2 regions of the Priestia sp. FSL W8-0001 genome follow, and region 2 is predicted to be linked to the other one. Evidence: predicted binding sites of a transcription regulator. Region 2 holds the regulator's gene; the other holds the start of a gene.
What was found. Region 2 encodes CtsR, which represses protease genes until heat stress. Its sites were predicted from a motif close to ATGGTCAATAAAGGTCAAACA; they were not measured.
Positions count from the first base shown of each region.

Region 1: the regulator CtsR is predicted to act here: its motif matches at 7,032-7,052, upstream of clpB (ATP-dependent chaperone ClpB).

Region 1 is NZ_JBBPAL010000001.1:746,313-761,379, reverse strand. It holds gene MKZ18_RS04065 (AraC family transcriptional regulator) at 1-30, shown strand, start outside; gene MKZ18_RS04060 (hypothetical protein) at 91-333, opposite strand; gene MKZ18_RS04055 (solute:sodium symporter family transporter) at 711-2,300, opposite strand; one part of gene MKZ18_RS04050 (IS3 family transposase) at 3,153-4,030, opposite strand; one part of gene MKZ18_RS04050 (IS3 family transposase) at 4,030-4,303, opposite strand; gene clpB (ATP-dependent chaperone ClpB) at 4,418-7,018, opposite strand; gene MKZ18_RS04040 (YjzC family protein) at 7,122-7,301, opposite strand; gene MKZ18_RS04035 (undecaprenyl-diphosphate phosphatase) at 7,526-8,338, shown strand; gene MKZ18_RS04030 (SDR family oxidoreductase) at 8,376-9,020, opposite strand; gene argF (ornithine carbamoyltransferase) at 9,377-10,327, opposite strand; gene MKZ18_RS04020 (carbamoyl phosphate synthase large subunit) at 10,324-13,440, opposite strand; gene MKZ18_RS04015 (carbamoyl phosphate synthase small subunit) at 13,433-14,503, opposite strand; gene MKZ18_RS04010 (acetylornithine transaminase) at 14,573-15,067, opposite strand, start outside.
Region 2 is NZ_JBBPAL010000001.1:100,050-115,116, forward strand. It holds rRNA gene MKZ18_RS00520 (23S ribosomal RNA) at 1-496, shown strand, start outside; rRNA gene rrf (5S ribosomal RNA) at 598-713, shown strand; gene MKZ18_RS00530 (CtsR family transcriptional regulator) at 918-1,379, shown strand; gene MKZ18_RS00535 (UvrB/UvrC motif-containing protein) at 1,417-1,956, shown strand; gene MKZ18_RS00540 (protein arginine kinase) at 1,961-3,028, shown strand; gene clpC (ATP-dependent protease ATP-binding subunit ClpC) at 3,048-5,489, shown strand; gene radA (DNA repair protein RadA) at 5,613-6,992, shown strand; gene disA (DNA integrity scanning diadenylate cyclase DisA) at 6,998-8,074, shown strand; gene MKZ18_RS00560 (PIN/TRAM domain-containing protein) at 8,217-9,314, shown strand; gene ispD (2-C-methyl-D-erythritol 4-phosphate cytidylyltransferase) at 9,340-10,029, shown strand; gene ispF (2-C-methyl-D-erythritol 2,4-cyclodiphosphate synthase) at 10,042-10,521, shown strand; gene gltX (glutamate--tRNA ligase) at 10,623-12,080, shown strand; T-box leader at 12,115-12,338, shown strand; gene cysE (serine O-acetyltransferase) at 12,388-13,041, shown strand; gene cysS (cysteine--tRNA ligase) at 13,031-14,428, shown strand; gene MKZ18_RS00590 (Mini-ribonuclease 3) at 14,436-14,849, shown strand; gene rlmB (23S rRNA (guanosine(2251)-2'-O)-methyltransferase RlmB) at 14,851-15,067, shown strand, end outside.

The sequences.
Region 1 (15,067 bases), 650 kb from region 2:
ATTGATGAGCTTTTTATTCTTCCAAAATAATCGTACAAGCAAAAAAATCCCTTTGTTGTCCAAGATTCTCGACAACAAAGGGATTTTCATTTATTTTTCCGGTATTTCTACAACAACAGAGCCGTTTTCATAAATAAAAGTAAGTTTCTTACCCGGAATAATCATATTTTCTAAAATGTCGCGTGCTGCTTGCAAAGCAATTTCCGTACGCTGTCTTTTTTCTTTTATTTCATCATCTGCTTCTTCAGTGCATTCAACGCTTCTAATTTGTTGAAGTGCTTGATCAATAAAGTCATATGCCTCATCATATACGCGCTCAACATGTTCTTTCATAAATTCAACCGATTCCTTTCCTTAACCTCTAATCGAATTACGCTTTGTGCTTATTATCTTAAAGGATAGTACTTCGTTCGACAATATGCAAGATAAGAAATATTCATTCAACCCGTAAAATACTCTACTCTCTAGAGACAAGTTTGTTACATTGCGCCCCAGACACTTGCTTTCCGCGGGGAAGAATCCCAGCCTGTTCGCTTCGCTGCGGGTTCCCAGCTCTTTCTCTCTTTCCCGCAGAAGTCGTCTTTTACGCTTCATTCCACCAGTTTTTCAACTTGTTTTCGGAACGAACAAAAAATATCCGACCGATTGCAGGTTAGCAATCGGTCGGATATCTCGTTGACTGAAATATTTATATCCCAGCCTCTTTTGTCTTAAGAAGCAATTCCAATTGGTGAAAAGAGCGCGTAAACTACTAACATTGCAAGAACCGCTGCAATTCCCATCGGATACAGAAGCTTCCAAGGGGTTAAATCTACTGCTTTTTGATCTTCTAACACATATAGATCTTGCTTTGGAGCAATTTTTCCGATGATAAACATTAATCCGCTACATAAAACGAATAAGATGGCTAAAATGTGAAGATAGTGTAAGCCTGTATCCCATACTAGCTGCGTTACGGCATAGATTGAGATAAATACAGCTAATGACACTTTTGCTGCAACCGCAGGCACTTTTTTCGTTACATAGCCGATAAATACAATCGTAAAGATTGGAACGTTATAAAAACCGTTAACCATCTGAAGATATGCAAAGAATCCGTTTGGTACATTTGCAATTAAAGGCGCTACGCACATTGCAAAAATAGCTAAGAATACGCCTACCAATTTTCCATTTTTCACAAGCTCTTTATCCGTAGCTTTTGGCTTAAAATAAGGCTTGTAAATATTTAAAACAAAAAGCGTAACGCTCGAGTTTAACGCTGAGTTAAACGATGATAAAATAGCTCCGAATAATACAGCGGCAAAGAAACCAACAAGTGGCGTTGGCAATACATGATTAACCAGCTTTGGATACGCTTCCATCGGTGGAAGTCCTGGTCCAAAAATATTAAATGCAATAATACCAGGGATAATTAAAAATGCTGGTCCTAATAGCTTTAAAAATGCTGCAATAATTAACCCTTTTTGCCCTTCTTTAAGATTTTTGGCAGCTAATGCACGCTGCATAATATGCTGTGCTGTTCCCCAATAAAACAAGTTTACAAGTAGCATTCCCGTAAACATCGTGCTGAACGGCACGGGATCTTTCTCTCCACCAATTGAGTTTAGCTTCTCGGGGGTATTTTCCATAATTTTATTGAATCCATCAACTGGTGAACCATCACCTAAAGCCATCAGCCCTAAAAATGGAATCATTAATCCTCCAATCAATAAACCAATGCCATTTACCGTGTCTGATACAGCAACCGCTTTCAATCCTCCGAATATTGCGTAAATTGATCCAATAATTCCAATTCCCCACACTGTAATCCACAGCGCGGTCGTTGAACTAACTCCAAACATGCCTTGAACATTAAAGATGCTGCTTAGTGCAGTGGCTCCTGAATATAAAATAGGAGGTAATAAATTTAGTACATAGCCAAATAAAAATAAAATGGTAACAATCTGTTTAGTGCCTGAATCAAATCGAGATTCTAGAAAGTCTGGAATTGTTGTAATTCCACCTTTTAAATAGCGTGGAAGTAAAAATAACGCAACCAATACAAGAGCGATTGAAGAACCTACTTCCCAGCCCATTGCGGACATATTAAACGAATAACCATCCGCATTTAAGCCTACAAGCTGCTCTGTTGATAAGTTCGTCAATAACAGAGACCCAGCAATAACCCAACCAGTTAAGCTTCTTCCCCCTAAAAAATATCCTTCTGATGTTTCAAGATTTTCATCGCGAGTAAAGCGATATGAAATATATGCTACTAAAACGGTAAAGAATATAAATGATCCCACAGTGACTATATTCATTGATGAACACCCTTTTCTATTTTCTGTCGTGTGCATTTTGATGAAGGAGAGATATTTTTGAAGCAAACATCTACTTTCGTAACGCTTACAATTAGCTGTTTTCATATCATCATACTGTTTTTTGTCAGACAGTTCGATGATTTCTATACCTCTTTAATGAATCTATTTATACTGCTGCTTACTTTTTTTTATACGCTATTGATTCAACAAGCGCTAAACAAAGTAATGAAAGTAAGAGCTTGTCTTCTTTTCGTGCAAATTAACGACTTATTTTTTTTCATATTATATATGGTCGTAATTTTCAACGGAATTTTTTCATTTATAAACGAGCAGGTGTTACATAGCTATCGTTTATTTACGCTCGTATGTATGATTCCATTTTATTTCATTTTAGTCTGGCTTTCTCTTCACCTCTTTATAGAAATGAAAAAAAGCGCGTTGTTGACTCTTTCGTTAGGTGCTCTGCTATTAGCTTGTTATCCCTTAATATCGCTTATTTCGTTAGCATCACCTTTCTCTAGTTTACTATTGCTTTCCTCCTTTATCTGTATAAGTTCTTTTGAAACCAAACAAGTATACGCATAATTATTTACTGTCCGTTGTTTCTTTTAGGATCCCAAATAGTGCTTTGCTAAGAAAGCGAATTCAATAATTTATACTCATTCTATAAGCGCTTACAATTATAGTCAATAGTAAAAATCCATTCTCACAAAGGTAGTTTTTTGCTCATTAAAAAGATCGATTCTATAGCTCCAATGCTTACGAGAATACACTTCGTTTTTTAAAAGCACAAAAAGACCATTTAGCAATCGGGACTGACCCCTGTTTTTGAGACAGGAATCAAAACACCTTTTAAACAACCCGTTTTCTGTATTGTACAGGAGACTGGTTGTTTAATTTTGTTTGAATACGGGCATGGTTATAATACGTAATATAGCTTTTGACGGTTTGCTCTATGATGGTAGTCGTAGTGTATGTCAACTCGTCAAGGTAGAACGTTTCAGACTTTAGTGAGGAATGAAACGATTCAATTGAGGCATTATCTGCAGGCGTCCCTTTTCGGGACATACTCATGATAATGCCTTTCTCTTTAATTGTTTGTTGATAAGCATACGATGTGTACACAGAGCCTTGATCACTATGCAACGTGCACCCTTCCGGTAGAGAAGGGAGTTGGTTAAGCGTGTCTAAAACAAACGCGACATTTTGACAATCACCAATGGAATACGCAATAATTTCTCCGTTAAATAAATCTTGAATACTTGAAAGATACAATGGTTTCGGCCCAAAAGGCAAGTACGTAATATCGGTCACAAGCTTTTGAAGAGGGCGTTCAGCTCGAAAGTCACGATTTAATATATTCTCTGCAACCTGATAAGGTTGCCCTGTTCGCTGCCGTTTCTTCCGTTTAACGCGACATTGCCAACCGTATTTCTGCATGGTACGCTGCACAAACTTGTGGTTAATCTTCATGGTTCGCTTGAGTACAGCTGTGATCTTCCGATAGCCATATCGAAACTTGTGTGCACGACATTGTTCACCCACTTGCTGTTCCATCCATTTCTTTCGTGTATCCTGTTGACTATGCTGCTTCCAACGGTAGTAAGTGGACCGAGGAATACCAAGATGGAAACAGATTTGATAAATAGGGATTTGTTCTTTTAACTCTTCCACTAGGTTCACTGCGATTTCTGGTACCACTTCCTTTCCAATTCCTTGTACTTTTTTAAAATCTCGATTTGTTGCTTTAATTGTCGGTTCTCAGTCTTTAACTTAGCTGTCTCGTTTTCAAAATCAGGACCTTTTCCATAGGCATATTGCTTGCCTACTGGCTGTTCCAACCGGTGTACATCCCCATTTTGATACCACTTCATCCATGTTTTTAATTGGGTAGGATTCCGAATGTTTAGTTGTGATAAGACTTCTTTTACAGGTACACCGGCTAACCTCATTTCAATCGCTTTTAACTTTATTTCGACTGGATAACTGACTCTTGTTCCCATAGAAAAAACACCTCCAAGTGATTGTTAGGTACTACATACCCAGTTTTCAACTTAAAGGTGTTTTTTATTTGTCTCACTTTATGGGGTCAGTCCCATCACTAAATGGTCTTTTATTTATTGTTCAATAATGAACTCTTCACCTCTATTATCAATAACTACATCGCTATGATTTGTGATATGGCCAGCAATTAATTCCCTAGCAATTTTAGTTTCAACATACTTTTGAATAAATCGTTTAAGCGGGCGCGCACCATAAACAGGATCAAACCCTGCTTTCGCAATGTAATTTTTTGCTTCTTCAGTTAGTGTCAGCGTAATATGTCTTTCTTGCAAACGGCTTTCAAGCTGCTTAAGAAGCTTTTCAATAATTGATTTTACTTCACTCACTGACAGTGGCTTAAATAAAATCGTGTCATCCACACGATTTAAAAACTCAGGTCGAAAATGCTGGCGAAGCTGCTGAAGTACTTGTTCTCGACTTGACTCCTCAATGTTTCCATCTTCTGTTAAACCTTCTAACAGTGTTTGTGAACCAATATTCGATGTCATAATAATAATCGTATTTTTAAAATCAACGGTCTTTCCTTTTGAATCTGTTATCCTTCCATCATCCAACATTTGAAGGAGCACGTTAAACACCTCTGGATGTGCTTTTTCAATTTCATCCAGCAAGACCACGGAGTATGGTTTTCTACGAACAGCTTCCGTTAACTGTCCTCCTTCTTCATAGCCAACATATCCTGGAGGAGCACCAATCAAGCGTGAAACTGCATGCTTTTCCATGTACTCAGACATATCAATACGAATAATATGATCTTCGCTGTCAAACAACGTTTCAGCTAACGTTTTAGCTAATTCTGTCTTTCCAACTCCAGTTGGGCCCAGAAAGATAAACGAACCGATTGGGCGATTTGGATCTTGAATGCCTGCTCGTGCTCGAATCACCGCATCAGTTACAAGCGACACTGCCTCATCCTGCCCAATTACGCGCGCTTTTAAAATAGATTCCATTTTTAACAGCTTTTCTCGCTCTCCTTCTACGAGCTTTGACACTGAAATGCCTGTCCATCGTCCCACAATTTCTGCAATTTCTTCTTCCGTAACTTCTTCACGCAGCAAACGAGACTCTTGTTTTTTTGCAGCTTCGGCCTCAAGCTGTTTTAATTCTTTCTCATAGGCTGGAATATGTCCATGACGAAGCTCTGCTGCTTTATTTAGGTCATAACGCCCTTCTGCTTCTTCTAGATCTCGCTTTGCTTTTTCTAGCTTTTCCCTGACGTCTTGGACAGCTTGAATGGACTGCTTCTCCTTCTCCCATTGAAGCTTCATCACGTCTGCTTTTTCAGTTAAGTTCGCTACTTCTTCCCGAATAGCGGTTAGACGCTGTGTACTAGCAAAGTCCGTTTCTTTACTTAATGCAGCCTCTTCAATCTGCAGCTGCATGACTCTTCTTGTTACCTCATCTAATTCTGCTGGCATAGAATCAATTTCTGTTCGAATGGTTGCACACGCTTCGTCAATCAGATCAATTGCTTTATCGGGCAAAAAACGGTCAGATATGTAGCGATCTGACATAACAGCAGCTGAAACAAGAGCCCGGTCATGGATGTTTACACCGTGATGAATTTCAAATCGTTCTTTTAACCCTCGAAGAATAGAAATCGTATCTTCTACCGTTGGCTCTTCAACTAACACTTGCTGAAAGCGGCGCTCTAACGCAGGGTCTTTTTCAATATATTGACGGTATTCATCCAGGGTTGTTGCTCCAATGCAGTGAAGTTCACCACGAGCAAGCATTGGCTTGAGTAAATTTCCAGCATCCATGGCTCCATCTGTACGGCCAGCTCCTACAATGGTATGAAGCTCATCAATAAATAATAAAATTTGGCCATTGCTTTTTTTGACTTCTTGTAACACCGCTTTTAAACGCTCTTCAAATTCACCGCGAAACTTCGCTCCTGCTACTAAGGCTCCCATATCTAGAGCAAACACCATTTTATCCTTTAATCCTTCCGGCACATCTCTTCGCACAATACGCTGTGCAAGTCCTTCTACAATCGCCGTCTTCCCAACGCCTGGTTCTCCGATTAATACTGGATTATTCTTCGTTTTACGAGACAGGATTCGAATCACGCGACGAATTTCTTGATCTCGTCCAATAACAGGATCTACTTTGCCTTCTCGTACTTCTGCTACCAAATCACGACCATACTTGCTTAAAACTTCATATGTGCCTTCTGGTGTTTGGCTCGTAATGCGCTGGTTGCCACGAATTTTTTGCAGAACTTCCATTAGTTTTTGCTTCGTGATTCCGTACTGGCTAAACAACCTTCCCAAGCTAGTTGTAGAGGCCTCATTAGCAGCGGCTAAAAATAAATGCTCCACCGCCATGTACTCGTCTTTTAAACCGTCTGCCTCTTCTTGAGCTTTAACGAGCAGTTGCTGTAGAGCAGACGTAATATATATTTTGCCAGCTTCAACACCTGAACCTGTTACAGACGGCTTTTTCGCTAGCTCCGCTTCTACACTTTTTACAAACTTCTCTGTTTCAATATGTAAGTGCTCTAAAATACGAACTGCAATTCCATCTGGCTGATGAATCAATGAGTAAAGCAAGTGTAGACTATCAATTTCTTGATGACCTCGCTTGATGGCCTCAGATTGTGCGTTCATAACTCCTTCCTGAAGCTTTTGCGTCATTTTATTTACATCCATTGAAACCCCTCCGTTTTTGACTATTTTTGACCTTTATTTCATATTATAAAATGGTTTTCCCACGCAAGTAAAGCCATCTGCAGAAGATGGCTTTACTTGCGTATTATGGCTTTCTAATATATGTCCAATGACGATCATCATTAGACGTTTCTGGAAAGCGATCTCCTGCTTTTAACTTCACTTTTTTCGGATGATTCACGTTGCTTCCAGTTTCACCAATTTCTATATAAACACCGTTATTTGGCGCTTTTTGACCTGCTGTAAAATGACGATTTTGTCCCATTTCCCTTCCTCCTTCATTAATAAAATCCAGCTCTTCTCTTATACTATGCCCCCTGTTTTTCATTTCATAATCAGGATATGAACTAGGAAAACATTAGAAAAAGCGTTTACATTTAAAGGAATTCCCCTTTTCACTTCACAGTGGCGCAAAGTTTTTTTATACTGGGATATGTACCTTTAACAAGTATCTAAATTAACTATTAAAAATGTAGAAAGGATTTATGCATGGAACAATTTTATTTGCTTTTGAAATATTTATTTTTAGGCCTTTTCCAAGGGATTACAGAGCCAATTCCTGTCTCGTCTAGCGGACATATTGTACTAGCTCAACATTTATTCGGTTTAAATATTGAAGGCCTCAGTTTTGAAATTTTAGTCAATACAGCTTCTCTCATTGCGGTACTCATTATTTATCGTGAAGATATTATTCGACTTATTGTAAATGGCCTTAAGTTCTTAAAAACAAAAGATCCAAATTCGAAATCAGATTTTCAATTTATTATCTATTTAATTATAGGAACAATTCCAGCAGGCGTTATCGGTGTACTGTTTGGCGATGTAATTGAAGCCAATCTAAAATCATTAAAAGTGCTTGGTTTTGCTTTAATTGCTACAGGTATTGCCCTTTGGATTATTCGTAACCTTCGCGGGCGAAAAAATGACGCAGCGCTTTCTGTAAAAGACGCTATCATTATTGGATTAGCACAGGCCGTAGCGCTTATCCCTGGAATTAGTCGCTCAGGGGCAACAATTGTTGCTGCTATGCTACGCGGAACAAAGCAAGAAACGGCTCTTCGTTTCTCATTTTTACTTTACATTCCCGTGAGCTTAGGTGTAACAGTATTAGGAATTAGCGACATCTTAAATGATCCAAACGTTTCTGAGCTATTACTACCCTATACAGTAGCTTTCTTTGCTTCATTAATCGCTTCTTACTTCTCATTAAAGTGGTTTATGGGCATTATGGCGCGAGGAAACTTAAAATACTTTGCCATTTACTGCTTTATTGTCGGTGCATTAGTGGTTATTTTCCTTTAAACAAAAAATGCGGATGGTTTTTTCCATCCGCATTTTTTTAATGAGCAAATTGAATTGCTTGTTCAATTTCTGTTTTACCGCTTAATATTTCAAACGTTTTGCCAACTGTTGTTTCTTCATCTAAGCTTGCTACAAGTACTTTGGCAACGTCTGCTCGAGGAATTGTTGCTGATTTGTCAGCAATGTCTGTGTTCACATCAATTTCTCCAGTGGCTTTATCATCTGATAAACTTCCTGGACGAACAATTGTATACGCTAGGTTTGATTGTTTTAAATACTCATCCGCAATTGCTTTGGCACGAAGATAGAGTTGAAGCCCATCTGGACCTTGCTCAGGCGCATCCGTCCCCATTGAACTTAACATAACAAAGCGCTTCACTCCTGCTTTCTTTGCTGCATCAATAACATTCTTCGCTCCATTTTGATCCACGGCAATTGTCTTATCATCTCCCGTATGACCACCAGATCCTGCGGTAAAGATAACAGCATCCATTCCTTTAACTGCTTCTGATACGTCTTTTTCTAAATCAGCTAATACCACATCTACATTTTGTTGTTCGAATGCTTGTTTTTGTTCTTCTTCACGAACCATTGCATATGGTTGGTGTTGACTAGAGCTAGCTAATAATTCAACTACTTGCTTACCTGTTGTTCCATTTGCTCCTACTACTAAAACTTTCATTATGTCCTCACCTTTCGTTCTGCTTAATATGTTTATCGTGTTCCCCGGGATTGTCCAAATTAAACATGATACGAAAGGAACATATATACAACAAGCTGTGACATAACGAAATGATTCCATCTCTAAGACGAACCATAACGTTTCTAAACGAGTTAGGTTGTAAAAACAAGTTCGTTCCACTGCGCTTAAGACATTCGCTTTCCGCGAGAGTCGAGTGTCTTAAGCTCCATTCCGCTAGTTTTTAGTGGTTTTTCAAACCAACAAAAACTATCCGAGCTACCAAAAGAATTTAACTTTCAATAGCTCGGACAGTTCATTGGCTGAAATACTTATGTCCCAGTCTCTTTATGCCATCATTATGCTAATATTGCTTGCAGCAATGCTTTTTGTACGTGCATGCGATTTCCGGCTTGCTGGAATACAACGGAGTTCGGCCCGTCAATAATGCTTGCTGTTACTTCTTCTTCACGATGTGCAGGTAAGCAATGTAAAAACAGATAATCTGACTTAGCATGCTGAACAAGCTCATCGTTCACTTGATACGAAGCAAATACTTCTAAACGCTTTTTCGCTTCTTCTTCCTGCCCCATACTCGTCCATACATCTGCATAAATAGCATCAGCATTTTGAACAGCTTTAACAGGATTTTCTGTAATTGTAATGGTTGCTCCAGTTTCGCTGGCAACTTTTTTTGCATATTCCGTTACAAATTCCTTTGGTTCATAGCCAGAGGGACAACCAATTGAACAATCAACTCCCATTTTTGCACATGCAATCATTAGTGAATGAGCTACATTATTTCCGTCACCTACGTAAGCTACCTTTAAACCGCTGAACGTTTGTTTATGCTCATAAATTGTAAGCAAATCCGCTAGTGCTTGGCACGGATGATAATCATCCGTCAAGCCATTAATTACCGGGATAGAAGCGTATTCTGCCAGCTCTTCTATTTTAGAATGTTCAAACGTACGGATCATAATCGCATCGATAAACTGCGACAGCACTTGAGCCGTATCGCCAATTGTTTCACCGCGGCCAATTTGAAGGTCTTGACTGCTTAAAAACAAGGCATTTCCACCTAGCTGAAGCATGCCTGCTTCAAACGATACACGCGTTCGTGTAGATGACTTTTCAAAAATCATTCCCAATGTTTTTCCTTCAAGCGTTTTAACGATTTCTCCATTTTCATGCTTTTCTTTTAAGATAATGGCGCTTTCTAGTAAAAACATAATATCTTCTGGTGTTAAATCTTTTAACGTGAGCAAATCTTTACCTTTTAAGTTTGCGGATGCTGATACGGTACTCATGAGATTGTCACTTCCTTTTCGTTATGTTGAAACCATTCTTGTATTGACGATACACTATACTCACTTACATGATATGACTGTAAGAACAGTTCAAACGTTTCTAGTTCTGTTAGTACTAGCAGACCGTGCTTTAATGCAAGCATACGATTATCTTTCTTTGCAGAATCAAAACTTACAAATAGTAATGCTTCTTTACCTTTTGTCCAAGCTTGTAAATCTTTCGTATCTGCCAGTTTCAAGCCAGCATGGGTAATCGCTGTTTTTAACTCTTCTGATACTTCTGCTGCATCAATATAGACTTCAACAGCTTCTTTTTTAGATGTTACGTATTGATGAAATGCTTTTTTAGATGCTTCTTCAATTGTAGAAGCAATCGCAATTCCTTCTCCCGTTGATTTCATTTCCGGCCCAACAAGCGGGTCCACTCCTGATAACTTACTTGTCGAAAAGACAGGAAACTTAACTGTTACGTATGATGGGTCTGGCAATAAACCCGTTTGTTCGCTCATTTCCGACAAAGATTTCCCGAGCAATACTTGCGTTGATAGCGAAATAAGCGGAACATCGCATACTTTACTTACAACAGGGACTGTACGACTTGCACGAGGGTTTACCTCTAAAACATATACTTCGTCGTTATAGATTACATATTGAATATTCATAATTCCTTTATAGTTAAGCTTTTGAACAATTTTTTGAGCATATAAAACCATTTGTTGTTTATGAGCGTTCGTTACACTTTGAGCTGGTAGAAGCGCATAGCTATCACCAGAGTGAACACCTGCTTTTTCAACATGCTCAACGATTGTTGGAATTAAAACGTCTTTTCCATCGCAAACGACATCCACTTCAGCTTCTTGCCCTGGATAGTAAGCATCGAGAAGCATTGGGAAATGTGATGGTTTAATGGATGATAAACAATCCATGAGCTCCTGTTCACTTTGAAGCGTAAGCATTCCTTTTCCTCCAATAACGTAAGAAGGACGAATTAATAATGGAAAGCCCATTTCTTTTGCCTTTTTCACAAGCTGTTGCTCGTTGTCTGCCATCTCACCAGGAATATGAGGAATATGACAATCGTCTAACAGCTGATAAAATTGTTCGCGGTCTTCCAGTGCATCAATCATGCTGTTAGTAATACCAAGCAAGTTCACTCCTGCTTCTTCAAGTCCTTTAACTAATGAAATAGCCGTTTGCCCGCCATACTGAACGATAACGTCATTTACGCTTTCTGCTTCTAAAACGTTTAAGACATCTTCAACCGTAACTGGTTCAAAATAGAGGCGATCTGCTACTTCAAAGTCTGTGCTAACCGTTTCTGGATTGTTGTTAATTAAAATTGTTTCATAACCGGCCTTTTCAAGCGCCCACACACCGTGTACAGAGCTGTAGTCAAATTCTACACCTTGCCCAATTCGAATCGGTCCAGACCCGATAATTGCCACTTTTTTGTTTGAAGACGTTTCGATTTCATTTTCCCCATAGTAGCTAGAATAGAAATATGCAGTAGATGATTCAAATTCTGCTGCGCACGTATCAACCATTTTGTAGCTTGGATAAATCTTCATATTTTTACGCTTCGAGCGTACTTGCAGCTCTGAAACATTCCAGATCGATGCTAAATATGCATCAGTAAAGCCTTGTTCTTTTGCATTCTTTAGTGCTTCTTTTTCAATTGAATCCAAATTAACGTTCTTTAATTCTTGCTCTTGTTTAATTAAGTTACTGAAATGATTTAAATAGAAATAATCAATTTTCGTTTTTTCATGAATCTCTGTTGTTGTCACACTTCGACGTAGCAATTCTAAAATGATAAAGATTCGCTCGTCACTTTGATCTGCTAGCTTATCAAATAGAGCTTCTAAAGATAAAGCTTGTAGTTCTTCTACTTCTAGTCCATTTAAATCAATTTCAAGAGATGATAATGCTTTTTGGAAGCTTCTTGTAAAGGTACGATCAATCGCCATTACTTCACCTGTTGCTTTCATCTGCGTTCCGAGCGTTCTTTCTGCATAGAAGAATTTATCAAATGGCCATCTAGGAAACTTAACAACCACATAGTCTAACGCTGGTTCAAAGCTAGCATACGTATCGCCCGTAACAGGGTTTAATAACTCATGAAGGTTATATCCAACGGATAGTTTCGCTGCAATCTTTGCAATTGGATATCCCGTCGCTTTTGATGCTAAAGCTGATGAACGACTGACGCGCGGATTTACCTCAATCAGATAATATTGCTTGCTAGTAGGATCAAGCGCAAATTGAATATTACAACCACCAATAATACCAAGCGCTGAGATAATTTTAATCGATGATGAACGCAGCATCTGATACTCAACGTCTGTTAATGTTTGTGAAGGTGCGACTACAACAGAATCCCCTGTATGTACACCAACTGGATCAATATTTTCCATGTTACAAATTGTAATGCATGTTCCGTTGGCATCACGCATGACTTCATACTCTACTTCTTTAAATCCTGCGATGCTTTTTTCAACTAAACATTGGTGAATAGCACTTTCCCGAAGACCTGACGTAGCAAGCTTTTCAAGTTCTTCTAGTGAATGTGCAATCCCTCCACCAGTTCCACCCAGAGTATAGGCTGGTCGAACAATAACTGGAAAGCCGATTTCTTTCGCAAACGTTAACGCTTGCTCAACTTCTGTTACAACTTCACTTTCAGGAACCGGTTCATTTAGTTCTTGCATCAGAGCACGAAACTCTTCACGGCTTTCTCCTTGCTTAATAGATTCAATTGGTGTACCTAGCAGTTTCACACCGTATTTTTCTAAAATTTGATGTTCATGTAGCTCTAACGCTAAGTTCAGTCCCGTTTGTCCTCCTAGTGTTGCTAAAAGTCCATCTGGTTTTTCTTTTGCAATAACCTTTTCAACAGAATCCACTGTGAGTGGTTCAAAATAAATGCGATCAGCTATATGCGTATCCGTCATAATGGTAGCCGGGTTGTTGTTAATTAAAATGACTTCATAGCCTTCTTCTTTCAGTGAAAGACACGCTTGTGTGCCCGAGTAATCAAATTCCGCTGCTTGCCCAATGACAATTGGACCAGAGCCAATAACTAAAATGGTTTGTATTGTTTTATCTTTAGGCATATACTTTTTCGCTCCCAACTTGCTGTACTTGCTTCATAAATTCATCAAAGATATATGTGCTATCACTTGGTCCCGGATGCGCTTCTGGGTGATACTGTACTGATAACACCGGAAGTTGCTCATGTACAAGACCTTCAACTGACTGATCATTTACATTTTTAAATCGTACTTTAAGAGGCGTTTGTTCGATTGTCATTTCATCTACCACATAGCTATGGTTTTGTGACGTCATACATACTTTGTTCGTGAATAAATCAATAACAGGCTGATTTGCTCCACGATGACCGAACATTAATTTTTTGGTTTTTGCACCGAACGCTAGGCCAATTAACTGGTGACCAAAGCAAATTCCAAGCGTTGGATACTTACTGATAATTGCTTTGATTTCTGATAATTGATTCGCCACTTGCATCGGGTCTCCCGGTCCGTTTGATAGAACAATTCCATCTGGCTTTAAGTCTTTAATTTCGTCTAGTGAAGTCGAATAAGGAACCACCGTCACTTTGCAACCACGGTTTAACAATTCTTGTAAAATAGACTTCTTACAGCCAAAATCCATTAGTACAATATGTTGTTTATCTCCAGCGTGTGATACAACTTCTTTCGTTGATACTTGCTTAACTACGTATGGTTCAGAGTGCGTTACTACGTTACCTTGAGCAGAAGCGGAAAAGGCTGCTTGCATTGTACCCTCTTTTCGAATTCGTTTAACGACCGCTCTCGTATCCACATGTGTGATAAGAGGAATATTCCACTTTTTCAAATATTGCTTAAAGCTATACATCGCTTCATAATGGAATCCTTCATCGGAACATTCGTATACGACAACGCCTGCTACATGAGGTTTTTTACTTTCAAAGTCTTTTTCATTAATTCCGTAATTTCCAATCAATGGATAGGTGAAAACAATAATCTGGTCTTTATAAGAAGGATCCGTCACAACTTCTTGATAGCCTGTCATTCCTGTAAAAAAGACAATTTCTCCGCTTGCTTGGTGAGAGGCAGTATGTTCAATACTACCTTCAAATGAATCTCCGTTTGCTAAATGTAAATATCCATTCATTTTGCATCCCTCTTCGAATAATTATTTATTTTAAAGAATTTTTATACATAAATCCCAAAAAAATACCGGTTATATCGTTACCTTAAGCTCTTGAAATACTTGCTTTATAATATTTAGTGCTTCTGCCAATTCTTCATTACTTACTGTTAATGGCGGTAGTAAACGTATCACGTGAGGACCTGCACCTAACACTAAGAGCCCTTTTTCACGCATCTCAGTGATTAACTGTGCTTGATATTCACCGCATTCAATACCAATCATAAAACCTTTTCCACGAACTTCTTTAACAACCGAATAGCTTTCTAGCATTTCTGCTAACCGATTGTTGAAAGTGACTGACTTGGCATTGACTTCTTCTAAGAATTGCTTATTAAAAATAATTTGTAGCGTTGCTTTAGCCGATGCTAAGGCAATTGGATTCCCTCCAAATGTCGTACCATGGCTTCCTGGTCCAAATGACTCCGTTAAAAAGGCTTTCCCAATCATCGCACCAACAGGCATTCCGCTTCCTAACCCTTTTGCAGCTGTAATAATATCAGGAGATAAATTAAAATGCTGATAAGC
Region 2 (15,067 bases):
CGCATGGAAGGGCCATCGCTCAACGGATAAAAGCTACCCCGGGGATAACAGGCTTATCTCCCCCAAGAGTCCACATCGACGGGGAGGTTTGGCACCTCGATGTCGGCTCATCGCATCCTGGGGCTGTAGTCGGTCCCAAGGGTTGGGCTGTTCGCCCATTAAAGCGGTACGCGAGCTGGGTTCAGAACGTCGTGAGACAGTTCGGTCCCTATCCGTCGTGGGCGTAGGAAATTTGAGAGGAGCTGTCCTTAGTACGAGAGGACCGGGATGGACACACCGCTGGTGTACCAGTTGTCTTGCCAAAGGCATCGCTGGGTAGCTATGTGTGGACGGGATAAGTGCTGAAAGCATCTAAGCATGAAGCCCCCCTCAAGATGAGATTTCCCATAGCGCAAGCTAGTAAGATCCCTGAAAGATGATCAGGTTGATAGGTCAGAGGTGGAAGCACGGCGACGTGTGTAGCTGACTGATACTAATCGATCGAGGACTTAACCAAATTAGAAAAGCGAAGGCGACTAATTAGGAGCCATAGCTAGACAGTAAACCTAGTACTCAGCAAAATGTTATCTAGTTTTGAGAGAATAATCTCAAATCATGTCTGGTGGCGATAGCAGAGAGGTCACACCCGTTCCCATGCCGAACACGGAAGTTAAGTTCTCTAGCGCCGATGGTAGTTGGGACTTTGTCCCTGTGAGAGTAGGACGTTGCCAGGCATATTATTTAAAAGGATTAGCTTATAGCTAGTCCTTTTTTTATTTCTCATTAATTTCAATAAATGACGTTTTGAACCTTATTTTAGTGGAAATCATAAAAGTAAGGCAAAACTTATCAAACTACATAGTTGAAATTTTTTTCATTTCCTTTTATATTTAATTTAATAAGGTCAAATATAGTCAAAGTCAGAAGGAGGGTGCAACGTGCCAAATATCTCTGACATCATTGAACAGTATTTAAAAGAAGTGCTTGAATTAAGTGACAGAGAAATTGTTGAGATTAAACGTAGCGAAATTGCAGATCAGTTTCAATGTGTTCCATCTCAAATCAATTACGTTATTAATACGCGCTTTACGATTGAAAGAGGTTATGTGGTTGAAAGTAAGAGAGGTGGAGGTGGCTTTATCAGAATTGCTAAAGTCCGAACTCATAATGCTTCTCATTTATTTCAACAAGTCATCGATCTTATCGAATCTCAAATTTCACAGTCATATGCTGAAAGCGTCATTTTTAGGTTAGTTGGAGAAAAAGTTATTACGGAGCGAGAAGCTAAGATAATGCTTAGCGTTATTCATCGATCTGTTATTGACCTTGAGCTACCATATCGTGATGAACTTCGAGCGAAATTACTAAAAGCTATGTTGAATTCATTAAGGTATCGCTAATTGAATTGATTTTATGTAGACAGGGAGAGATGGTTGCATGATTTGTCAGCAATGTGAGATTCGACCTGCAACACTTCATTTTACGAATGTAGTGAATGGGAATAAGACAGAAGCACACCTTTGCGAACAATGCGCTGCAGAGAGTGGAGATGTATTTTCTATATCATCTCAGCAAGGCTTTTCAATTAATAGTCTATTAGCAGGACTATTAAATTTTGAACCTTCTGCTACAGGTCCGAATACAATTAAAAATGAACCACTACGTTGCCCTACATGCGGAATGACGTATCATCAATTTTCTAAAGTTGGTCGGTTTGGCTGTTCAAACTGCTATGAAACCTTTGAACAACCACTTGTTCCGTTTTTGAAGAGGTTACATGGGGGGAATTATTTACATCATGGTAAAATTCCAAAGAGAATTGGAAGTAATCTTCATTTAAAAAAGGAATTACAGGCTCTGAGATTGAATTTAAAGGAGTATATTGAAAAAGAAGAATTCGAAAAAGCTGCAGAGCTTCGAGATGAAATTCGCTTATTAGAGAAAAAAATCAATAACTCTACGGGAAAGGAGATATAGCCGCATGTCTGAACTATTCTTCACAAATCCCGTAAGCTCTTGGATGAAACAAGAAGCACCGGACTCTGATATTGTACTAAGCAGCAGAATTCGTCTAGCTAGAAATTTAACAAATTTTCTTTTTCCTACAATGTTAGTAAAAGAAAAAGCTGATGAAATTGTAAACAATTTTGATCAAGTGTTTGAAGAAATAAGGAAAATGGAAGAGTGTGAATTATCTTCTCTAAAAATGAGTGAGTTAAAGCCACTGGAGAAACGAGTACTGGTGGAGAAGCATTTAATCAGTCCTCAATTATCTGAATCTAATTCAGGGGCTTGTTATTTATCAAAGCAAGAAGATTTAAGTATTATGGTTAATGAAGAAGATCATTTACGCATACAATGTTTATTTCCAGGTCTTCAATTATCCGAAGCATTAGAACGAGCTAATGAAGTAGATAATTGGATTGAAAATCGCGTGGACTACGCTTTTGATGAACAAAGAGGCTATTTAACGAGTTGCCCAACGAATGTTGGTACAGGGCTTCGTGCCTCGGTTATGATGCATGTACCTGCATTGGTTATGACTCGTCAAATTCATCGAATTATTCCTGCAATTAATCAATTAGGTTTAGTTGTAAGAGGAATTTACGGAGAGGGTAGCGAAGCATTAGGTAATATCTTTCAAGTTTCTAACCAAATTACGTTAGGAAAATCTGAAGCTGATATTGTGTCAGACTTGAATAGTGTTGTAACACAATTAATTGCTCAAGAAAGATCTGCCAGAGATGCATTACTTAAAACGTCTCATTTGGAGTTAGAAGATCGCGTTCATCGCTCATATGGAGTATTAGCTCATAGTCGCATAATTGAATCTAAAGAAGCGTCTCAGTGCTTGTCAGATGTTCGATTAGGGATTGACTTAGGTTATATTACAAACATATCCAAAAATATTTTGAATGAACTCATTATTATGACGCAGCCAGGCTTTTTACAACAGTATTCAGGCTCTGCGTTAGATGCCCATGAACGAGATATTAAAAGAGCTACCTTAATTAGAGATCGCCTTAGTAATATTAAAAATATAGATTAACGTGGAGGGTGACAGCCGTATGATGTTTGGAAGATTTACAGAGCGTGCACAAAAAGTATTAGCGTTAGCACAAGAAGAAGCTTTACGACTTGGACATAACAATATTGGAACTGAACATATTTTATTAGGTATTGTACGTGAAGGTGACGGTATTGCTGCAAAAGCATTATCTGCATTAGGGTTAAGCACAGAAAAAATTCAAAAAGAAGTCGAAGCTCTTATTGGAAGAGGTCAAGAGTTAACTCAAACAATTCATTATACACCTCGCGCTAAAAAAGTAATTGAACTTTCAATGGATGAAGCAAGAAAATTAGGTCATTCGTATGTGGGAACTGAGCATATTTTACTTGGATTAATTCGTGAAGGTGAAGGCGTAGCTGCTCGTGTACTTAATAATTTAGGAGTGAGCTTAAATAAAGCTCGTCAACAAGTATTGCACCTGTTAGGTAGTAACGAAGCTGCTTCTAGTCATCAAGGTGGTGGAACTTCGAATGCAAATACACCAACCCTTGATAGTTTAGCTCGTGATTTAACAGTGGTAGCACGTGAAGGAAGTCTAGATCCAGTTATTGGGCGTAGCAAGGAAATTCAGCGTGTTATTGAAGTGTTGAGTCGTCGTACAAAGAATAACCCAGTTCTTATCGGTGAACCAGGTGTGGGTAAAACAGCAATCGCAGAGGGATTAGCACAGCAAATTGTTAACAACGAAGTGCCGGAGATTCTTCGAGATAAGCGCGTTATGACCCTAGATATGGGAACCGTAGTTGCTGGAACAAAATATCGTGGTGAATTTGAAGATCGTTTGAAAAAAGTAATGGATGAAATTCGTCAAGCCGGTAATATCATTCTATTTATTGATGAGCTGCATACATTAATCGGTGCTGGTGGTGCAGAAGGGGCAATTGATGCTTCAAACATTCTAAAACCATCTTTAGCACGCGGTGAATTACAATGTATTGGTGCCACTACTTTAGATGAATACCGAAAATATATTGAAAAAGATGCAGCTTTAGAGCGTCGTTTCCAGCCAATTCAAGTTGATGAGCCAACCCTAGACGAATCTATCCAAATTTTAAAAGGCTTAAGAGATCGTTATGAAGCTCATCACCGCGTATCAATTTCTGATGAAGCTATTGAACAAGCAGTAAAATTATCTGACCGTTATATCTCAGATCGCTTTTTACCAGATAAAGCAATTGATTTAATTGATGAAGCTGGTTCAAAAGTTCGCTTACGTTCATTTACGACGCCGCCTAATTTGAAAGAGTTAGAGCAGAAGCTAGAGTCAATCCGAAATGAAAAAGATGCTTCTGTCCAAAGTCAGGAGTTTGAAAAGGCTGCATCATTACGTGATACAGAACAACGCTTAAGAGAAGAATTAGAAGAAACTAAAAAAGCTTGGAAACAAGAGCAAGGTAAAGAGAATTCAGCTGTTACAGTAGAAGACATCGCGATGGTTGTATCTAGCTGGACTGGAGTGCCGGTTTCGAAATTGGCTCAGGAAGAATCAGAGCGTTTACTAAACATGGAAGAGATTTTACACTCTCGTGTCATTGGCCAAGAAGAAGCTGTAAAAGCAGTGGCAAAAGCTGTTCGTCGCGCAAGAGCAGGCTTGAAAGATCCAAAACGTCCAATAGGCTCATTTATTTTCTTGGGACCAACTGGTGTAGGTAAAACAGAGCTTGCTCGTGCTTTAGCTGAATCAATGTTTGGTGACGAAGATGCGATGATTCGTATTGATATGTCAGAGTATATGGAAAAACACTCAACTTCTCGCTTAGTAGGTTCTCCTCCAGGCTACGTTGGATATGATGAGGGTGGCCAGTTGACGGAGAAAGTTAGAAGAAAGCCATACTCTGTTGTATTACTAGATGAAATTGAAAAAGCGCATCCGGATGTATTTAACATTTTATTACAAGTTTTAGAAGACGGACGCTTAACTGATTCAAAAGGTCGCACTGTAGATTTCAGAAACACAATTCTAATCATGACTTCAAATGTTGGTGCAGATACGTTAAAACGTAACAAGCATCTTGGATTTACGGTTGAAGCAGAGGGTCAGGATTATAAGGATATGAAAGGGAAAGTTATGAGTGAGATGAAGCGTGCTTTCCGTCCAGAGTTCCTAAACCGTATTGATGAGATTATTGTGTTCCATTCGTTAGAGAAACCGCATCTAGCTGAAATTGTAAAGCTAATGGCTGATCAATTAACTAGACGCTTAAAAGAACAAGAAATTGAATTGGAATTAACAAAGGCAGCAATTGATAAGATTGCAGAAGAAGGGTTTGACCCAGAGTATGGGGCGCGTCCTCTACGTCGAGCAATCCAAAAGCATGTTGAAGATCGTTTATCTGAGGAGTTATTAAGAGGCGTCATTCAAAAAGGTCAAAAGGTAACGTTAGATGTAGAAGGTGAAAACTTTACAGTCAAGTCATCTTCACCGAGCAGTATTAGCTAAAGAATTAAGAACATGTGGGGCATACGACAAAATACGTATGCCTCCATTTTTTATTTACAATGTAAAGATAGTGTACAATAGCATCAAGGACTTTTATAAAGAACGAGGAGATTATACTAAATAATGAGTAAAAGAAAAACAAAGTTTTCATGTCAACATTGTGGGTATGAATCGGCTAAATGGATGGGAAAGTGTCCTGGCTGTGGCAGTTGGAATTCAATGGTGGAAGAAATTGAAGAGACAAAGTCTTCAAGGCGAGGAGGAGCTTTTTCTGGCGCAACGTCTACAAAGGTGCAAAAGCCTCAATCCATTACGAATATTGAATCAACGACTGAACCAAGGATATATACAAAGTCACCCGAGCTAAACCGTGTTTTAGGTGGAGGGATTGTTAGAGGATCACTAGTCTTAATTGGGGGAGATCCTGGTATTGGTAAATCAACTTTGTTGCTACAAACTTCAGCTCAGTTAGCTATGAACAAGCATAAGGTGCTTTATATATCTGGTGAGGAATCAACAAAGCAAACAAAGCTAAGAGCAGATCGCTTAGGTATTAAAGCGGAAGATTTGTATGTGCATGCAGAAACAAACTTAGAGTCAATCACAGAAGCTATCTCAAGTATGAATCCAGAACTTGTTATCATTGATTCAATTCAAACAATTTATCACGGTGACGTTACATCAGCGCCCGGAAGTGTTTCTCAAGTACGCGAGTGTACAGCAGAGTTAATGCGAATTGCAAAAACAAACGGCATAGCTATTTTTATTGTAGGTCATGTTACCAAAGAAGGGTCTATTGCAGGTCCAAGGTTACTTGAACATATGGTAGACAGTGTTTTGTATTTTGAAGGAGAACGCCACCATACGTACCGGATTTTAAGAGCAGTAAAAAACCGCTTTGGTTCAACAAACGAAATGGGTATTTTTGAAATGAAGGAAAGTGGTCTAGAGGAAGTGCTCAACCCATCTGAAATCTTTTTAGAAGAACGATCTCAAGGTGCAGCTGGTTCTGTCGTTGTGGCTTCGATGGAGGGTACTCGTCCCGTATTGGTAGAGTTACAAGCACTTATTAGCCCAACAAGCTTTGGAAATCCTAGAAGAATGTCTACAGGACTTGATCATAACCGTGTCTCGCTTATTATGGCAGTGTTAGAAAAGCGAGTAGGATTACTGTTGCAAAATCAAGATGCGTACTTAAAAGTAGCAGGTGGGGTAAAGTTAGATGAGCCAGCTATTGATTTGGCGGTTGCGGTTAGCATTGCATCGAGTTTTAAAGATGCACCTTCAAACCCTACAGACGTAGTAGTAGGAGAAGTTGGATTAACAGGTGAGGTTCGAAGAGTGTCTCGCATTGAACAACGAGTGCAAGAAGCTGTGAAATTAGGATTTAAGCGAATCATTGTTCCTGAAAAAAACTTAGGTGGTTGGAAAATACCAGAAGGCATTGACGTAGTAGGGGTGTCCACTGTGTCAGAAGCGTTACAGTACACGTTAGGAGGTTAAAAAGAATGAATGATGAAAAGATAACAGAGCAAAAGCAAATCTCTGATATTCTAGAATTTGTGGCTCCTGGAACCCCTTTTCGCGATGGTATTGAAAATGTATTAAGAGCTAAGACCGGCGGGTTAATTGTAATCGGGTACAATGATCAAGTGAAAAAGATGGTAGATGGAGGGTTTTCAATTAATTGTGCATTTACACCAGCTCACTTATATGAGTTGGCTAAAATGGATGGAGCGCTTATCTTAAATGACAGTGGTAGTAAAATTTTATTTGCAAATGCTCAATTAATGCCGGATCCATCTACTCCTTCTTCGCAAACCGGTATGCGACATCGTACAGCAGAGCGGGTTGCCAAGCAATCAGGAGTACTGGTTATTGCTATTTCACAGCGTCGAAATGTTATTACGCTGTATAAAGACTCTTCTCAATATGTATTAAAAGACATTAGCGTTATTTTAGCAAAAGCGAACCAAGCGCTTGGCACGTTGGAGAAATATAAAGCAGTTTTAGATGATTCCATCAATAGCCTAAGTGCTTTAGAGTTTGAAGAACAAGTAACTCATACAGACGTGTTACAATCTTTGCATCGCATTGAGATGGTATTGCGAATTAAAAACGAAATTTTAAGTTATATTAGGGAGTTAGGAACAGAAGGGCGATTAATTCGTCTGCAGATGAATGAATTGTTGTCTCACTTAGAAGAAGAAGCAATTTTGTTAATGAAAGATTATATGTATGATACAAGCGTAGAGCCAACAAAAGTAATTGAAAAGATGCAACAGCCATCTAATAATGTATTGCTAGATGACCAAACTCTCTTACGGCTAATGGGTTATCCAATTTATACGAGCTTTGAAGAGGGAGTTGTTCCGAGAGGATATCGAATGCTTCATAAAATTCCGCGACTACCGTCTATTATTATCGAGAACTTAATTGAAGAATTAGGCGACCTCAAGGCTATTACAGATGCAACTGTTCAGGAGCTTGATGAAGTAGAGGGTATCGGTGAAATACGTGCTCGTAAAATTCAACAAGGACTAAAGCGACTGAAGGAACAACACTTGCTAAACCGTCAGCTCTAGGATATTAATTGACTTTTTAATCTTGATTAGGATATTGTGAAAATACTAATAGAGGGACATTTTGTTTACAAATTATGTTTTCAATTAAATAAAAGGTTTCAATCATTGTAAACTGTTTATAATGATAAAAGGAGGTGATGGCGTGTTAAAACGTTTTGTTCAATTGTTTTTTATCATAACAGGTGGTACATTAGGAATCTTTCTTATCCCAGAACTTATTGAATTATTAAGTCTAAAAGATATTGCATTATTAGACAAGTCATACATTCACGCCCCTTTAGGTGCAATTCTCTTTTTTGTCATAACATTCTGGTTAGTAGATTATGTTGTAGGCTTTATTCGCCGCATCGAAGAGTCTCTTGTAAAGGCACCGGTAACAGATGTTTTATTTGGGAGTTTAGGCTTAATATTAGGGTTAATTGTTGCCTATTTAGTTGGTACGTTCCTTGGGAAAATTCAGCTGCAGGTAGTTAGTACAGTTTTACCAATCTTTTTAAGTATTTTATTAGGTTACTTAGGCTTTCAAGTAGGGTTTAAAAAGAGAGATGAGTTGGTCAATGTTTTTTCGATACCTACTCGTATTGGTAAGAAAAAAGGTTCGGAAGAAGAGCAAGAGAATAATCAATCCTTGCAGTCTTTAAAAATTTTAGATACAAGCGTTATTATCGATGGACGTATTGCAGATATATGTCAAACTGGTTTTTTAGATGGAACCATTGTCATTCCTCGATTTGTGTTAGAAGAGCTTCAGCATATCGCAGACTCATCAGATGTTTTAAAGCGCAATAGAGGTCGTCGAGGTCTTGATATCTTAAATCGAATTCAAAAGGAATTGTCTATGAAGGTAGAGATTTACGAAGGTGATTTTGAAGATATTCAAGAAGTAGATAGTAAACTTGTAAAGTTGGCAAAAGTTACTTCGGGTCTCGTCGTGACAAATGATTTTAATTTAAATAAAGTATGCGAACTGCAAAATGTAGGGGTTTTAAATATTAATGACTTAGCAAACGCAGTCAAACCAATTGTTTTACCAGGAGAAGAAATGAATGTACTTGTCATTAAAGACGGTAAGGAACACAATCAAGGTATTGCCTACTTAGACGATGGTACAATGATTGTTGTAGAAGAAGGCCGAAACTATATCGGTAAGCAAATCGATGTACTTGTGACAAGCGTACTTCAAACATCAGCTGGTCGAATGATTTTTGCTAAGCCTAAGCTCTTAGAAAAAGCCCTCTAATTTTCAGCTATAAGGGAGAAGGAACATGCAATACGATGTAATTGTTTTAGCAGCAGGACAAGGTAAGCGAATGAAAGCAGGGCGAAATAAGCAATTTCTATTAATTCGAAATGTACCTCTTCTTGTTCATACGCTAAATATATTTGAAACTGATCATACATGTAATAGCATTATTTTAGTTATTAATGACCAAGAACTAGAGGATATTACATCACTTTTAGAGCAATATCCGATGCGTAAAGTTACGGCAGTGGTGTCGGGTGGTCAAGAGCGCCAACATAGCGTGTATAATGGGTTGAAAGCCATTAAGCTGTCTAATGTGGTTCTTATACATGATGGTGCTAGACCATTTGTGAAGCATCACCATATCCACAAACTTGTAGAAGAAGCGGCAGTTAAAGAAGCGGCAACTTTAGGCGTTCCTGTTAAAGAGACGATTAAGAAAGTAGAAAACAACATCGTAGTGGAAACGATTGAACGCTCTAGCTTGTGGTCTATTCAAACCCCACAAGCTTTTCTTTCGTCTACCATTCAAAGAGCTCATAACGTAGCAAAAGAAAACGGTTATCTAGGAACAGATGATGCAAGCTTAGTGGAACAGCTAGGTCAGGAAGTAGCAATTGTACAAGGAGACTACGATAATATAAAATTAACAACACCAGAAGACTTAATTTATGCAGAAGCTATTTTAACAAAGTTGGAACAAAACAACTAAGAGGTGAAGGAAATGAATATACGTGTTGGACAAGGATTTGACGTTCATCAATTTGCAACGGGACGTCCATTAATCATTGGAGGGATTGAAATCCCATATGAGAGAGGATTACTGGGACATTCTGATGCTGATGTACTTCTGCATACGATTGCCGATGCACTGTTAGGAGCAATAGCTCAAGGGGATATTGGAAAGCATTTTCCAGACACGGATCCAGAGTTTAAAGATGCAGATTCAGCTAAGCTTTTACAACATGTGTGGAAGCTAGTGAAAGCAGAAGGTTATGCGCTCAGTAATGTAGATTGTACAATTATTGCACAGAAACCTAAGATGGCACCGTACATCCAGCCAATTCGAGAGCGTATTGCCGAACTATTAGACGCTGAAGTGTCACAGATTAATGTTAAAGCAACGACGACAGAAAAATTAGGCTTTACTGGTCGTGAAGAAGGAATTGCTTCACAAGCCGCGGTGTTAGTATATCAAAAATAACCCAGAGTCTTTAACAGAATTACATTTGGTGATAAAATTAATAATGTCGAAAAATAATAAATTACATACTTACGTAAAATAAACTGGAGGTTATCCTACTTATGTCAAAAGAAGTACGCGTTCGCTATGCACCGAGTCCAACTGGGCACCTTCATATCGGAAACGCACGAACAGCTTTATTTAATTATTTATTTGCTCGCAATCAAAACGGTAAGTTCATTATTCGTATTGAAGATACAGATCAAAAGCGTAACATTGAAGGTGGAGAAGAAAGCCAGCTTCGCTATCTAAAGTGGTTAGGCATTGATTGGGATGAAAGTATTGATATCGGTGGAGAATACGGCCCGTATCGTCAATCCGAACGTACAGAAATTTACCAAAAATATACGGACGAACTATTAGAAAAAGGTGCAGCTTACTATTGCTACTGTACAGAAGAAGAATTAGAAAAAGAACGTGAAGAGCAGACTGAAAATGGTCAAATGCCACGCTACTCAGGCAAATGCCGTAACTTAACAGAAGAGCAGCAAAAAGAATTAGTAGCAGAAGGTCGCAAGCCAAGCATTCGCTTCCGAGTTCCAACGGGTACGGTAGTGAAGTTCAACGATATTGTTAAAGGCGAAGTAGCATTTGAATCCGACGGTATCGGTGACTATGTTATCGTGAAAAAAGATGGCACGCCTACTTATAACTATGCTGTAGCTATTGATGATCATCTAATGGAAATGACGCACGTTTTACGTGGAGATGATCATATTTCAAATACACCAAAGCAAATTATGATTTATAATGCGTTAGGTTGGGAGCCGCCTGTATTTGGACATATGACATTAATTGTAAATGAAAGTCGTCGCAAACTAAGTAAGCGTGACGAGTCCATTATCCAATTTATCGAGCAGTATAAAGAATTAGGTTACTTACCTGAAGCTCTGTTCAATTTTATTGCAATGCTTGGATGGTCACCTGTAGGGGAAGAAGAAATCTTCTCAAAAGAGCAATTTATTGAAATCTTTGATCCTGCTCGTTTATCTAAATCACCAGCATTATTTGACACGAATAAACTTCGTTGGATGAACAATCAATACATGAAGCAGCTTGATTTAGATGAAGTTGTAGATCTATCTCTTCCTCATCTCGTAAAAGCTGGGCGTGTAGAAGAACAAATGACGGAAGAACAAACGAAGTGGGTAAAAGAACTAATTGCCCTTTATCAAGAACAAATGAGCTACGGTGCAGAAATCGTGGAGCTAACAGAAATGTTCTTCAAAACAGAAATTGAGTATAATGAAGAAGCGAAAGCTGTACTTGCAGAAGAGCAGGTGCCAGAGGTATTGCAAGCTTTTGCAACGGAAATTGAAGCAATGGAGACTTTTAGTCCCGAAGAGATTAAAGCAGCAACAAAAGCTGTTCAAAAAGCAACAGGTCATAAAGGTAAGAAGCTATTTATGCCAATTCGTGTAGCTACAACGGGTGAAACACATGGACCAGAATTACCAAAAGCTATTTCGCTACTTGGTAAAGCAACAGTTTTAGCTCGTCTAGCAAAAGTTTCTGGTTAACAAATTGGTTTAAAACCCATATAGTTAATATATATTGAAATCGTTGATAAGGAGAAGTAAATAGGCTATCGCTTTTTTAGAGAGGATTACCATCGGCTGAAAGTAATCTATGCGTATACCTATTGAAATGCACCTTAGAGACTTCTGTTGAAAACTGAGGTTAGTAAGCAGGAGCGGGTATCGCCGTTACACGAGATGAGTTGGAGTGCGTATCTGCACTCAAGCAGAGTGGAACCGCGTATAAGAAACGTCTCTGTGTCAGTTGACACAGAGACGTTTTTTTTATAAAAAATGGGGGGTGAAAAAGGTGATAAAGATGTTAAAAGAGGATATTGAGGTGATATTTGAACAAGATCCTGCTGCTAGGAGCTACATCGAAGTTATTTTAACGTATTCTGGGCTCCATGCTATTTGGTCACATCGTTTAGCTCACGCGTTGTTTAAACGCAAATGGTTCTTTTTAGCACGTGTAATTTCACAGGTTAGTCGCTTCTTTACAGGAATTGAAATTCATCCGGGGGCAAAAATAGGACGACGCTTTTTTATTGACCACGGAATGGGAATCGTAATTGGAGAGACTTGCGAAATAGGAGACAATGTCACGGTTTATCAGGGAGTAACTTTAGGCGGTACGGGAAAAGAAAAAGGAAAACGTCATCCAACGATTAAAGACCACGTTCTTATTGCAACGGGTGCTAAAGTTTTAGGGTCCATTACCATTAACGAAAACTCAAAAATTGGTGCCGGGTCGGTTGTCTTGAATGATGTTCCTGAGAATTCAACAGTTGTGGGAATACCAGGTCGAGTCGTCATTCAAAATGGAGTTCGTATTAAAGATTTAAATCATCAGGATTTACCAGATCCAGATGCAGAGCGATTCAAGCAGCTTGAACATCAATTAAGCGAACTACAACAAGAAATCAAGCAGCTCAAAGAAGGGAAGATTTATCATGACAATTAAGCTATATAACACATTAACTCGTCAAAAAGAAGTGTTTACACCTTTAGAGGAAAATAAGGTTAAAATGTATGTCTGTGGTCCAACTGTTTATAACTATATTCATATTGGAAATGCAAGACCCGCCATTGTATTCGATACAGTGCGTCGCTATCTAGAGTTTAGAGGGTATGAAGTACAATATGTGTCAAACTTCACAGATGTTGATGACAAGCTAATTCGAGCAGCTAAAGAGCTGGGTGAAGATGTACCAACGATTGCAGAACGATTTATTAACGCTTATTTTGAGGATACGACAGCACTTGGCTGCAAACATGCGACTATACATCCTCGCGTAACAGAGAATATGGATATTATTATTGATTTTATTGATGAGCTAGTTAAAAAAGGCTATGCATATGAGTCAGATGGAGACGTTTATTACCGCACAAGAAAGTTCGAAGGTTACGGAAAGCTTTCACATCAATCAATTGATGAGCTGCAATCAGGTGCTCGTATTGAAGTTGGAGAAAAGAAAGAAGATCCGTTAGACTTTACGTTATGGAAAGCGGCAAAAGATGGTGAAATTGCATGGGATAGTCCATGGGGGCAAGGAAGACCAGGTTGGCATATCGAGTGCTCAGCGATGGCTCGTAAATACTTAGGAGATACAATCGACATTCATGCCGGCGGTCAGGACTTATCGTTTCCTCATCATGAAAACGAAATTGCACAGTCTGAAGCATTGACGGGTAAGACATTTGCGAAATATTGGTTGCATAATGGTTATATTAATATTGATAACGAAAAAATGTCGAAGTCATTAGGAAACTTTGTACTTGTACACGACATCATTCAAAAGCACGACCCATCACTATTAAGATTCTTTATTCTATCAGTACATTACCGTCACCCAATTAATTATAACGAAGAAATCCTTGAAAATACTCGAAAAGGCTATGAGCGTTTACAAACAGCTTATGTGAACTTAAAGCACCGTTTAGAGGCAGCAACAGACTTAAACGACGGTAATTCAGAATGGCTAACTAACATTGATGAGCTTCATAACAGTTTTATTAAAGAGATGGATGATGACTTTAATACAGCAAATGCTATTTCAGTGCTATTCGAACTGGCTAAGCAAGCAAATGTATATCTACTCGAAAAGACAACATCAAAAGAAGTAATTGAAGCATTCATTAATGAATTTAACCAATTAGGTGGAGCTTTAGGCTTAACATTTGACGCTCAAGAATTAGTAGATGAGGAAATTGAAAATCTCATTCAACAGCGAATTGATGCTCGTAAAAACCGTGACTTTAAATTAGCTGATCAGATTCGCGATGAATTAAAAGCTAAGAATATTATTTTAGAGGACACGGCTCAAGGAACGCGTTGGAAAAGAGGATGATTGTTTAATGACTGAAAAAAAGTTAGATGTGAAGCAGTTGAATAGCCTAGCATTAGCTTATATGGGTGATGCAGTATTCGACTTGCATGTAAGGAAACATTTGCTTGGGTTAGGGACAGTACGCCCTAACCAGCTTCATAACAAAGCGAAAAAATATGTTTCAGCTAAAGCTCAAGCTCAGATTGTCTATCATTTTAAAGAAATTGAGTTCTTAGATGATGAAGAGCTAGCGGTGCTAAGAAGAGGACGTAATGCAAAATCAGGCACAGTTCCTAAAAACACGGATGTACAAACGTACCGCTATAGCACAGCGTTTGAAGCGTTAGTTGGCTATCATTACTTATTGGGTAACCATGAGCGTGCTCAGGAAATTATTACAAAAGCAATCTCTTTCATTTTTGAAGGAGAGGGAGGAAATTAATATGCAGCAGCAGGATTATATTATCGGACGAAATGCCGTATTAGAAGCATTAAAATCAGAAAGAGAAATTAACAAGTTATGGATTGCAGAGGGCTCTCAGGGGGGATCCATGGGAGAAATTGTGAAATTTGCTAAACGAAACGGCGTATTAGTCCAGTATGTGCCTAAAAAGAAAATTGAACAAATGGTTCAAGGCACGCATCAAGGTGTATTAGCTC